DNA from 3 places in the Peribacillus sp. NPDC096622 genome. Region 3 is predicted to be linked to each of the others. Evidence: riboswitches for the same ligand, from Rfam matches in the RefSeq annotation. Region 3 holds a riboswitch; each other region holds the start of a gene.
The links. A riboswitch is a leader RNA that binds a small molecule or an ion and turns the genes downstream of it on or off. The one in region 3 is predicted to bind preQ1.
Positions count from the first base shown of each region.

Region 1: it holds a riboswitch for preQ1, as region 3 does, so the genes downstream of both, queC (7-cyano-7-deazaguanine synthase QueC) here and ACIQYG_RS12955 (QueT transporter family protein) in region 3, are expected to answer to the same signal.
Region 2: it holds a riboswitch for preQ1, as region 3 does, so the genes downstream of both, ACIQYG_RS03070 (VUT family protein) here and ACIQYG_RS12955 (QueT transporter family protein) in region 3, are expected to answer to the same signal.

Region 1 covers NZ_JBIWES010000001.1:645,212-649,484, reverse strand. The annotation lists gene ACIQYG_RS03120 (methyl-accepting chemotaxis protein) at 1-1,454, opposite strand, end outside; PreQ1 riboswitch class I at 1,640-1,682, shown strand; gene queC (7-cyano-7-deazaguanine synthase QueC) at 1,738-2,403, shown strand; gene queD (6-carboxytetrahydropterin synthase QueD) at 2,403-2,873, shown strand; gene queE (7-carboxy-7-deazaguanine synthase QueE) at 2,866-3,594, shown strand; gene ACIQYG_RS03100 (DUF4260 domain-containing protein) at 3,640-3,987, opposite strand; gene ACIQYG_RS03095 (TetR/AcrR family transcriptional regulator) at 4,038-4,273, opposite strand, start outside.
Region 2 covers NZ_JBIWES010000001.1:639,951-644,223, reverse strand. The annotation lists gene ACIQYG_RS03090 (hypothetical protein) at 1-31, shown strand, start outside; gene ACIQYG_RS03085 (HD domain-containing protein) at 79-1,050, shown strand; gene ACIQYG_RS03080 (SRPBCC family protein) at 1,200-1,640, opposite strand; gene ACIQYG_RS03075 (SRPBCC family protein) at 1,683-2,159, opposite strand; PreQ1 riboswitch class I at 2,399-2,441, shown strand; gene ACIQYG_RS03070 (VUT family protein) at 2,492-3,034, shown strand; gene ACIQYG_RS03065 (hypothetical protein) at 3,056-3,205, shown strand; gene ACIQYG_RS03060 (PadR family transcriptional regulator) at 3,549-3,869, opposite strand; gene ACIQYG_RS03055 (alpha/beta hydrolase) at 4,180-4,273, shown strand, end outside.
Region 3 covers NZ_JBIWES010000006.1:51,555-55,827, reverse strand. The annotation lists gene adhP (alcohol dehydrogenase AdhP) at 1-256, opposite strand, end outside; gene ACIQYG_RS12970 (DUF3892 domain-containing protein) at 532-828, shown strand; gene ACIQYG_RS12965 (hypothetical protein) at 914-1,792, opposite strand; gene ACIQYG_RS12960 (YbaK/EbsC family protein) at 1,839-2,360, opposite strand; PreQ1 riboswitch class I at 2,530-2,574, shown strand; gene ACIQYG_RS12955 (QueT transporter family protein) at 2,581-3,066, shown strand; gene ACIQYG_RS12950 (TVP38/TMEM64 family protein) at 3,189-3,845, shown strand; gene ACIQYG_RS12945 (PAS domain S-box protein) at 3,961-4,273, shown strand, end outside.

The sequences.
Region 1 (4,273 bases), on a different contig from region 3:
TGTATTTTCATTTCTACATTCCCGACAGAGTGATTGATTGTTTCAAAGGTTCGGCCAGTGAGCGTGATCTGTTTCGTGCCTTCATCAACTTGTGTATAACCATCTTCCAGGGAGTGGACGACTGTTTTTGAACGCGTTTGAATGGCGGAGACAATATTGGTGATATCCCCGACGGAGTGTGTGACCTCTTCAGCGAGTTTCCGCACTTCATCGGCGACGACGGCAAAGCCCTTGCCATGTTCACCAGCACGAGCGGCTTCTATGGCTGCATTCAGCGCCAATAGATTGGTTTGATTGGATATATCCTTGATGACCTGCACAAGCTGCGAAATTTGCTGTGATTGAGAATCGAGCCCTTTCACTTGCTCTACGGCACTTTTGACAATCACATCAATACTTTGCATCTGTTGGACCGAACTGCGCATTAAAGCGGTGCCCTCCTTGGTCAAGGAAAGGATTTCGGTTGAACTTTTAGCTACATCCACTCCTTCTAGGTGGGCCAAATCGATCCTGCCGGTGAAATCATCCATCATGCGAACCATTTCAGCTGCCCGGTTGGCTTGTGACTCCGAACCTTCGGAAAGTTCATACATTGTAGTCGCTATTTGCTTGCTGCCCTGCCGCACTTCATTTGCTGATTGAGTCAGCTCCTCGCTTTGGTTGGAAACGGATTGCGAAACAACGAGCATTTTTTCAATCGTATCACGAAGGTTTTGCTGCATTTGGTTGGCGGAGACCGTTAATTCGCCCAGTTCATCATATGACTTTTGCTCCAGGGGCTCATGATTCAGTTCTCCGTCAGCCACCATTTTCATCCTGTCCCTGATTTTAAGGAGAGGGGTGGTAATGAGGTTAGCAGTAACAAGCGCCAGCACAAGGCCGATAAGGACAGCCGCAATGGACATGATGATACTTGTCGTCTTGACCGATTTCCCGCTTTCGATTACGGTTTCACCTGAAGCGACAATCAATTCCTCGCGTTTTGAAGCAAGCTCCTTGAAACCCTCCATTACTTCATTGCTGATTGGCGCCACTTCATTTTTGAGTATTTCTTTAGCGCGTTCTTCATTTCCTTTTTCATATTGCGTAAATACCCGCTCTACAATCATCGTCCTCCAATCCACGCTTTTCTCGATCAATCCCTTTGCTTTATCAGAATCGCTTAAGGCTAGGAGTTCCTCCTGGATGACCTGGCTTTCTTCAGTATATTGTAAGAACCTTTCTTTATAACTCTCGTCGCCATATAAAATATAGGCTCGGGCGAATGCGGTTCTTTGTGCTAGATTATATAGCAGCTTTTCGTCTTGGATAAGAAGCGGAAGTTCCCTTTCGATGATACCCTGGGAATAAACCAGTGACTTGTTGCTGCTATAAATGTTGAATGCTCCTAAGATGACACATAAGGATATGATGAGTGAAAATGCCACCAATACCTTTGCTTTAATGCTTTTCAAATTAATGGACCCCTTTATCGATATTTTATTCACTCTTTTTTATCGGATATTCAATGGTATTTTTAAGCAATGAAAAGTTAACCAAATTTTCCATCAGGTCTAATGTTCACTTTATATAAACATCTTGATTTCTAATCATTTTCAAGTTACTATTGACTTGGAAAAATATAATATTCCGCGTTAAGGCGGAAGAGGTTCTAGCTACCCTCTCAAAAAAACTAAGGAGAAACAGTGCTCTATTCTTAGGGTGCTGTTTTTTTCCGTAAAAAGGAGTTTTATAGAAATGAAGAAGAAAGAAAAGGCAGTGGTTGTGTTTAGCGGAGGTCAGGACAGTACGACGTGCCTGTTCTGGGCATTGGAGAGATTTGAGGAAGTGGAAGCGGTGACGTTCGATTATAATCAGCGGCATAGCTTGGAAATCGAATGCGCTCAAAACATTGCAAAGGAATTGGGCGTGAACCATCATATCCTTGACATGTCGCTGCTGAACCAACTGGCACCGAATGCATTGACGAGAAGTGATATCGCAGTGGCGGACGGAGAAGAAGGGGAGCTGCCGTCGACGTTCGTACCAGGGAGGAATTTGCTGTTCCTTTCGTTTGCCGGAGTGCTGGCGAGTCAGATTGGCGCTAAACATATTGTCACCGGTGTCTGTGAAACGGATTTCAGCGGATATCCAGACTGCCGCGATGTATTCATTAAATCGTTGAATGTGACCTTGAACTTGTCCATGGACCAGTCATTCGTGATTGATACGCCGCTAATGTGGCTTAATAAAGAGGAAACATGGGAGCTTGCTGACCAGCTTGGCGCGTTCGACTTTGTCCGCGAAAAGACCCTGACTTGCTATAACGGAATCATCTCCGATGGCTGTGGAGATTGTCCGGCTTGTAATCTGCGGAAAAAAGGACTGGATGACTATGAAAGCAGACGGAAGGTGCTTTCATGATGTACGGTTTTACGATAGTGGATAAACTCCAAAAAATAGATGAAGATATTCAGCGCAGCCAATTGAAGTATACAAACAAGAGGGTCCTCGTGAGTAAGGAATTCACCTTTGACGCGGCGCACCATCTGCATGACTATGAAGGGAAATGCAAGAACCTCCATGGCCACACGTATAAGGTCATTTTCGGATTGAGCGGGTATACAGATTCACGCGGGTTGATGATAGATTTTGGGGACATCAAGGATATATGGAAAAATGAAATCGAAATTCACCTGGATCACCGTTATTTGAATGAAACCCTGCCGCTCATGAATACAACAGCTGAAAATATGGTTGTCTGGATTTATGAAAAAATGGCCGAAGCCCTTTCATTAAAAGAATATGAGGGTGCTAGAGTCGAATTCGTTCGACTGTACGAAACGCCGACAAGCTATGCCGAAGCCAGACGGGAGTGGATGGAAAGTGAGTAAACTCCCGGTTATGGAAATCTTCGGTCCGACCATCCAAGGAGAGGGAATGGTCATTGGTCAAAAAACGATGTTCGTTCGGACGGCCGGCTGCGATTATTCGTGTTCCTGGTGTGATTCCGCATTTACTTGGGATGGCACCGGTAAGGAAGATACCGTCCAGATGACTGCCGAAGAAATATGGGATGAGCTGAAGCGAATTGGGGGTTCCGGTTTTTCCTTCGTGACGATATCGGGCGGAAACCCGGCTCTGCTGAAAAACCTAAACGGCTTGATAGCGATCTTACATGAAAATAAAATGAAAATAGGTGTCGAAACACAAGGGAGCCGATGGCAGGATTGGCTTCTTGATATTGATGAACTGACTATTTCACCTAAGCCGCCGAGCTCTGGAATGAACACGGACTTTACGGTGCTTGACCAAATCATCTCGAACCTTGGCGATCGAAATCCTGAATACCATGTCTCATTGAAGATTGTCGTCTTTAACGAGGAAGACTATCAATATGCCAAACATGTACATGGGCGTTACCCGGATATTCCTTTTTATCTGCAGGTCGGCAATGACGACAGCAGGACGGCGGATGATCGTCAACTGATCAGCGGCCTATTGAAGAAGTACGAAGAGTTAATTGATAAAGTGATAGCAGATGATGAATTGAATGATGTGAAAGTCCTGCCCCAGCTGCATACCTATGTATGGGGTAACAAGCGGGGCGTGTAAAGTAAAGGCAGTGTGATGTTTAAATCACACTGCCTTTTAAGTTTATTACAACCTTTGCATGTGTGTAGCTTTGAAGGATGATGTGTATTTAAGGCCATATCCAAATAAGCGGTCCATTCCTATATGCGCGGTCCATATTAAACCAATCATCATCATTGCATCCAACTTTAGAAAAATGGCTAACAAAATCATGAAGATGGACAGGAAATAAGTATGGAATAAGTTATAAACCTTTGCTCCAATCCGATCATTGATCAGATAGGCCAGCATGGAAACATCAGGAGATAAAATCAACAAAAGGAAAATCCACCAGCTGAATTCATATAACGAATAGATGTAAAGCACCGCTAAAAGTGCCATAAGTCCTTCAATATGAAGGAATTTCTTCACCATTTTAAAACCTCCAAAGTTTAATTGGCCATTGGTCAATAATATTTAAAAAATTATATGATATTCTTGGTGATATTTTTTACATGAAAATAAGCTAAACCTTTTACATCTTGATAAGATAGTTCAGAATTAATATAAAAAGTTATGAATCCGTGAAGAGAAAGAAAAATCGACCAAATGGATGCAGGATTCAGTTTGTTGTCAGTTAGGTCCGTCAGGGACTGGATTAGCTTTTCGTATGTTTTATTAGAATCGAATTGAAGTAACTGCTGAATTTCTTTTTCCTTCG
Region 2 (4,273 bases), on a different contig from region 3:
GGAAATAATTTTTACAAAAGAAAATCAGTGAAATTACCTACCTGTAATGAGTAAACTAATGGGGGGAGCCGGCAGTTATTGATAGTTTTGGATAGTATCTATGGGAAACACATTGTAGAGGGAGTTCTTGAAGAGCTGATAGTAAGCAAACCTGTCCAAAGGTTGAAGGGGATACATCAAGGCGGGGCAAGTTATTTAGTTAATGAGAAGTGGGATGTCACACGATTTGACCATTCAATTGGTGTGATGCTTTTAATAAAAGCGCTTGGGGGTTCATTAGAGGAACAAATCGCTGGCTTGCTGCATGACATATCCCACACTGCATTTTCACATGTTATTGATTTCGTTCTGGATTGTAAGGATGAAGATTATCATGAAAAGATATATGATCAAGTCATTATGGAATCCGAAATCCCATTTATACTGAAGGAATATGGATATGATTGTAACGTCATTTTTCAATCAAAATGGGAATTGCTTGAACAGCCAGCACCTGAGTTATGTGCTGATCGGGTAGATTATACTCTCAGGGATATGTATCAATATGGACATATCACACTGGAATCCGTTCATGAATTTCTAAACCATGTAATTAATATAAATGGAAGGATGTATCTGGATAATATTGAATCGGCGGAATGGTTTGTGAAAACGTATTACAGCGAAGTTATTGATTTTTTCATGAATCCACTAAATATATATGGCTATGATGTCTTGGCAAAGACCTTAAAATTGGCTTTAACTAAAAAACTGATCAGCCTTGATGACCTACTCGGTACAGATGAAGAAGTCATGTCCTTGTTAAGCTCCACTGAAGACCATGAAGTGCAAAACCTGGTAAAACGGATCCATGGTAACGTAAAGGTGAAAGAAGATCAAATGGAATACGATATACATCTTAAAAATAAAATGCGCCTGATGGATCCTTCCGTCATTCAAGGAACCCAATCAGTAAGAGCATCCAGTTTATCTGAAAAAGTCAAGAAAATGGGAATTGAAGCCTATAAAAAAGCTTCGAAGGGCATATATCTAAAAGTGATTTCCGATTGAATTTCATGTCAAAGATTCATCGAAAGATCTAAGTCTCCTCCAGTATAAAAATTTAGTTGATTTTTATAGACAATCGGCATCTAGAAGGCGATTGATTAACGGGTGCCTTATCAAAAGGACACAAAATCCGAACCAGCACCCTTTAATAATTAAAAAACTAATGATGCTCTCAAAGTAGTAACACCATTTTCTAAATAACCCTTTAAACAGGTTAATGTATATACCCAACCTTCTTTTTGTCCGATCATTTTGTTAATTATTTCAGGGTCGTCTTCACTCAATCCAGATTCGTTTACTTCAATGATTGTACTCGTTTTATCCAACTCTTTTAGTGTAATTGTAACGACCGTTTCTTGATCATTTCCGCCCCACGTAAACACGATTTTCCTATTTTCCTCTACTTCCAATACATGAATGACCACTTCAGCATCGTATTCGTTATATCTCAATGTTGGCGTCCGGCCTTGTTCCCATCTTTCCGAACTCGATGAGAACCAGAAATTCCCGATTTTTTCAGGATTCACAATGGCTTCAAACACTTCACTCGTTGGCTTGACGATCTTGAATTTCGTGATTATTTGGGTATCCATACTAACTCAACTCTCTTTCAATGTGTTTTTTATAGTTTCCGTTTAATTATCCCAGTCTACTGATATGGGCGGCAGGGTCCGTCCCGTTTCAAACAAGCTCTTCAAGTTACTTAGAATGGCTGGCCATCCATTATTCAAGCCTTCAAAGGTATTGTCATCGTTTACGAAATCTGTCTCCAAAAGCTCCTCATGCCTAAGCGTTAACTTCACAGTTGAATCGTCCATTTTCTGTAATTCAAAAGTGACCCGTGTAGGCTGCTCGCGAGGTGTTTCGTCTCCTGCCATGATCCATGTAAACGAGAGGAGGTGCAGCGGCTCGCATTTAAGTACATTCCCATGATCAGTAATCCGCCCATCTTCCAGCAAATATTTAACGGCTGACCCTTCCTGCCAGTCAGACTGTACTTGCAATCCGAAGTGGTATTTCTTCGTGACTTCACCACTCGTCAAGGCTTCCCAAAGCTTCCCTGGTGTGGTTGCGATATAAATAGGATAGACAAATGTAGTTTTTTTCATCATTCTTTTTCCCCCTCGCCAAATAAGGTACATGACTCTATCTTTGATTTTCGGCTTTCATATACAGCCGGTCAAGCAGTTTTATGCGACAGAAATCGGCAAAAGGGGGGACAGGGCCATTGAAGTAAATGGCTAAATCAATAGGTATCCGCGCATACATACTAAAATCGACGGTATGGAAACTTCTTGATTTCCAATCGCTTTCAAGCTACGATGAATAAGGAAAATGATAATCCGCCCGGGCGGAAGAGGTTCTAGCTACCCTCTCAAAAAAACTAAGGAGAACAGGGCTCTTTCTTAGGGTGCTGTTTTTTCTGTATAAGGAGAATTAAGAAATGTTAAGAATTTTATTGTATTTAGTATCCATCATCACGGCGAATGTGGTTACAGCAGCTTTTGCGCCATTACATTTTGGCATGTTCATCATCCCGATGGGTACACTGCTCATCGGGGGAACCTTCATCTTCCGAGATCTGGTCCAGAATAAATTCGGCCGCGCGAAGACCTATATATGCATCGTCACTGCACTTATTTTATCTGCATGTGTATCATTTTTATTAGGGGATACGTTACTGATTGTGTTTGCTTCCGCATTATCCTTCGTGGTCGCAGAAACAGCGGATACGGAAATTTATACCCGTTTAAAGCTCCCTATGAGTTGGAGGGTGTTTTACAGCGGGATCGTTGGAGGATTTTTCGATTCGGTGATATTTGTCGTGGTTGGCCTAAGTCCTCTGGGTGCCAATATATTGCCATGGGAAGCAGTACCCGCTGCGGTCATCGGCCAAATCATCGTTAAAACTATCATTCAGTCCATTGGTGCCGTATTGTTGGGAAGAATCAACGTAGAACTGGAGAAACGTTTAGTCTCCAGTTAAATGCCAGGAGGGATGCACTCGATGGATGGAACCAAAAAAGAAGAAGATAAATGCTATTGCCTCGAGGCCTTTCGTGAAAAATATGGCCCGCATGTTCAAGGGGAATGCATGAAGCTCTCCTGCGCCAATTATCGCAAGCATAAAGGAATAGACAAAAAAGGACCAAATTAGGTCCTTTTTTTGCTTGATTGAAGTAATTCACTTGTTAACCTGCGAATTAACGAGTGTAGCGCGAATTCATGAGTGCCGTACGAATTCACGAGTAAAAGTGCAAAACTCACGAGTAAACGGTGCAAATTCACGAGTAAAAGTGCAAAACTCACGAGTAAACAGCCCAAATTCACGAGTGAAAGTGTAAAACTCACGAGTAAACAGTGTCGAAATCATGATTGCAGTACGAATTTTACGTTTAAACAGTGCGAAATTAAGTGTGCAGCACGCTTTTACGAGTAAAACAGCAAAAAAGCTTCCTGCGCCGTTCCATTAATGGGTGCAGGAAGCTTTTTTATTTGGTTTAGAATTGCTCTGCGCTTTTCCGAACTAACTTTTCCAGGAAGAAAAAGCATTCGCGTTTCCGCTCAAGTTCGGTTTGGCCATTTTCGGTGACATGATAATATTTCCTGCGGCCTGATTCGGACTCTTTCCAATGGCCTTTTATGAATTCTTTACTTTCTAATCGTTTAAGGGCGGGGTAGAGGGTGCCTTCGCCTATTTCATATTTGCCCATGCTCATTTGCTTCAAGATCTTCGTGATTTCATAGCCGTATAGGTTTTTTTGTGAAAGAAGTGAGAGCAAAAGGAGGTCAATGCTTCCCTTCATTAATTCTTTATCCAAATAAAATCTCCTCCTTTTCATTTTTAAAGTGTAATACGTTGTACATCGTATCACAAGGTGCATTTTACTTTTCTTTAAAAAAATGGTTAAATGACGATTGCTAAATTAATTTAATCATAGTAAAATGTGCTTCGGAACGGATGAGTTGTGAAGAGTGTGGTAAGTATACTATATACATGATTTAATTGTTTTAATGAAAATTCGGAATAGGATAGAAGAATCCCTACTCAAGGGGTATTAATTGATTTTTTTTCGAAAATCATTTAGATTCTATTTATCATCAAGAGCAAAGAAAGAAGGTCCTAGATAGATGAAAGTGAAAGCACCTGAGTCATTCACATTTATAGGTGGAAAGAGAGCAGTTCTTCTGCTTCACGGGTTTACCGGAAGTACAGGAGATATGA
Region 3 (4,273 bases):
GGATCCCAACACGGTCACCCACTTTCAAGGAAGTTACTCCTTCCGCCACCGTTTCTATAATGCCCACACCCTCATGTCCGGGGATAAGCGGAAGTTTCGGTTTTACCGGCCAATCACCATGTACCGCATGCAAATCGGTATGACACACGCCACAGGCTTTAATTTTCACTAATATCTCACCATATTCCAAGTCTGGGATCGGAACTTCTTTTATCTCAAGTTTTTGGTTAAATTCATTGACGACGGCCGCTTTCATTGTCTTGACCTGTTGTTTTGCATTTACAGTGCTTGCCCCTTGTTTTACATTCATGATTCATATTCCTCCCTTAATCTAGTGGATATTAATTCTTGCTACTCTTATACAAGATGCAAGTGCCATGCCACTGCAAAAAGGCCAAGACGACAGCATTCACTAATAAAAGTGCCGAAAAATCGGCCCATTTGGACGAATTAACGGCTCAAGTTGGACGAAATCCGGTTTGTATATTGCAGAAAAAATGGTTCACCCTATAAATAGGAGGTATCAAAAACATGGACCAATTTGAAGAAGCCTATGAATCATATAAACAGCAGGGAACACCGCAAGCAAACCAACTTGATTCAGCAGGAAAAGAAGAAATCATCGCCGTAAGGAAAAATGAAGAGGACAATATTATCGCCATCAAGACGAACTCCGGCCGCGAACTCGACTACCCGACAGCCCTTGCGGAAGCAAAGGCGGGCAACCTGGCCAACGTTGACGTCTTTCATAAATATGGACGTGACATATTGCGGAGTGAGCCCGATGGGATAAAGGAAAATAACCTGGATCAACTGCCGGAGTTTTGAGTTTTTCGGGGAAACTGCCTGATATGGGCAGTTTTTTTTCTGTCTGGATGCGCTAAAAAAAAGAACCAGCATGATTAGCCGGATCTTATTTTTCATAGTGATAGGATTCAGAGATTTCGAGCAGTCGGCCGCAGGACTCGACAACCTCGATGATTTCCATCCATGACATGTCCAGACCCAGTTCATTAGCATGGGAAATCTTATCCCGTAATTTCCGGATGGCATTCGCATCCTTCTTCCCTTTACTTTTCGAAGGGATTTGGAAGAAGTGCCTCAATTCTTTATCTTTATGTATAATATCGAATTTATCACTGATTTGCAGGCACTCTATTATATTGATATCCTCATTTTTATCAATTCTCCTTCTATATAATTCGGTTGCCTTTTCTAAACGGTCTTCACTGATCATTGGATACCAGCTGCCATCACCGAATCTATCCAGGATGATATCGCTCATCCTCATTTCCAATAAGGTAATATATCCGAATATCAGCATCCTGATCGGAGGCTTTTGAAGGTCGGCATGAGTAATCAACTTTTTAATTGAATTATTCTCTAATACGAACACCCTTGTTTTATTCTTGAAGATATGGAGAAGCTGGATCAAAGGGGTTGAATCCGAAACCATTTCCCTTGGTGAAAAGTTTCTTAAATATTCAGAAATGATCCCTTCACCTAGTTCTTCCCTCTCGATATACCCGATGATTTCCCCCTGATCTTGCACTGCCAATATATCAAAATTCTTTTTTTCCATTGCTTTCTGGATATCCAGCGCCAAATCGTTTTTATGGCAAAACTCAAGCTCCTGGGCAATGCTCTTAACCGTTATATTTTCTTCATAAAGAGTTTTAAGACTGAGATAGCTGCTATTGCTTTTTCTTTGGCTTCCATTTAACATCTTTAAACCTCCGCTCAGGAACACTTTCTTCACGATGCATGCGATCGCCACTAAAATAGAGTCCACACTAGTGGACTCCATTCCATTCAGTGAATCTTTATGGAACTATTCATCAGATGACATCAGCTGCATTGCCTACCGCCGTTTCCTCATTCGCCTTTTCTTCCCAACCCTTACAAACATCGACCCATTCCTTCGCACCTGAATATTCAAATAATTCAGCGAGTGTAAGTTCTATTGCAGAGTTCGTACTGCCGCATGCCGGGAACAATGACTCAAAGCGCTTCATCGATACATCAAGAAAAACAGCTAAATCGTTTGCCAGCCCAAACGGGCAAACTCCTCCGATTGCATGGCCGGTCTGTGCAAGCACTTCTTCAGGTGAAAGCATTCGTGCCTTGAAACCGAACGCCTGACGAAATTTCTTATTATCCACTTTCGCGTCCCCAGCGGCAACAACCAAAATTGCATGTTCACCTTCCCCTTTAAAGGAAAGAGTCTTGGCAATCCGCGCTGGGATTACACCGATGGTTTCCGCTGCCTCAATCACCGTAGCACTCGATGTTTCGAACTCCTTTACGTCGCCTTCCCGATTCCATTGCTTAAAATGGCTTTTGACACTCTCGATCGACAATTATATTCACTCCTTTAAAGTACATATTGAAATAATATCATCCTTCATTGCAATAAATCAAAATCCTATTGTGCGACTTCTTCCGCTTGGAAACTTATAATTTAAAACCATTCTTTACAAATTGACGAAACAAGCTTACATGGGATACTATTAATCATCGGGTAAACGCCTGCACGTGGTTCGTAACCATCCCACGATAAAAAACTAGGGAGAGAGTAAAATGAATGTTCGTACACTCGTGATAAACGGGTTATTGGCTGCCCTGTATGTGGCGGTCTCATTGGTGTTTAAACCAATAGCTTTTGAGATGTTCCAATTTCGTGTCCCGGAAATGTTGAATCATCTGATTGTATTCAATAAAAAGTATATCTACGGTATCGTTGGCGGGGTCTTCATTTCGAATCTGCTCTTTTCACCGATGGTGCCATATGATTTGATTTTTGGGGTGGGGCAATCCCTGCTCGCCTTATTGCTTGTCATCTTCGTTTCTCGTTTCATTAAAAGCATTCAAGGACGGATGATCGCCACGATTATCTTTTTCACGTTCACAATGTTTTTAATTGCAATTGAACTGAACCTTGCCTTTGGCTTGCCATTCTGGCTAAGCTGGATGACTACGGCTGTCGGTGAGTTCGTTGTCCTCCTGATTGGCGCGCCAATCATTTATGCAATGAACAAAAGAATTCAGTTTGAAAAGTGGCTTTAAAGGAATCTTCGCGTCGTTAACCCACTATAATGGAAAAGAGCTGTCTGCATGATGCGGCAGCTCTTTTTTTTCACCAATGAACTCGAAAATGATAAACTATTAGTATGAATGGTGGTGGCCCATTGAAAAAAGTCCTGACCATAATTGGTCTACTGATAATCGCAGTATTTATTTACTCTAATGCAGAGTTGTTCACTTTGGTTTGGAAAAGTGATTTGGATTCTGTTATTGGTATATTGAAGGAAAACCTTTGGCTTACATTTATTGTGACATTCGTATTGATGTTTGTACAAAATTCTTTTACAATCATACCCTTAATTTTGCTCCTGACCATCAATGTCACGATATTCGGATTCATATATGGCTATCTATGGAGTTGGTTTACAAGTGTTGTTGCCTCAGGATTCATTTTTTATGCAGCAAGAAACTGGTTTCAAGAGCTTCTCTTAAAGAGGATTGGAGAAAAATGGCAAAAAGTTGCTGTGGAGCATGGCTTCATGTACGTTTTTACAGGCAGGATTTTCCCGCTTATCCCAACAAGCTTAATTAACTTGGCAGCTGGAGTCAGCACCGTCACTTTCAAGGACTTTTTATTAGCGACGGCACTTGGCAACCTTATATACTTTTTCTTCCTATCGCTGATTCCCTATGGACTGCTATCTGTTGAAATGAACCAATATACGCTAGCTGCTCTCGCACTCCTCTTTTTACTATTCTTCATTATCTATAAGCGTGCAAAAAAGAAGAAGAAACTAACCTTATTCAGAAAAAACAGGTGACCACATTGGCCCCTGTTTTTTTATTTAGGATTCTGCATATATTTTTTACCGATAGTTTGTTAAAATGTGTATGTAATTTTACCTTTGAAATGTCTTAAAATCAGGGAGAATCTCCATGTCCAAACGCTCCATCTTAGCAATATATATCCTATCCGGGATTCTTACATTAGTCGTATTCGACTATTTTTTAATTACAAATATCCATAATAAAGAGGTCTTCATTCAACTCCAAAGGGCTGAAGGCATCGTTTTCCTTTTATCAATAGGCTTTATCTTATATCTTTATTTAGCTAAAAAGGAAGAATTCAAACGATTAAAAGAAGCGGAACAACGTCGGCGCACACTCATCAATTCAATGGTGGATTTCGTTAACTTCAAGGATGGGGATGGCCGATGGCTTGAATCCAATACCTTCGGGCTGCAATTAT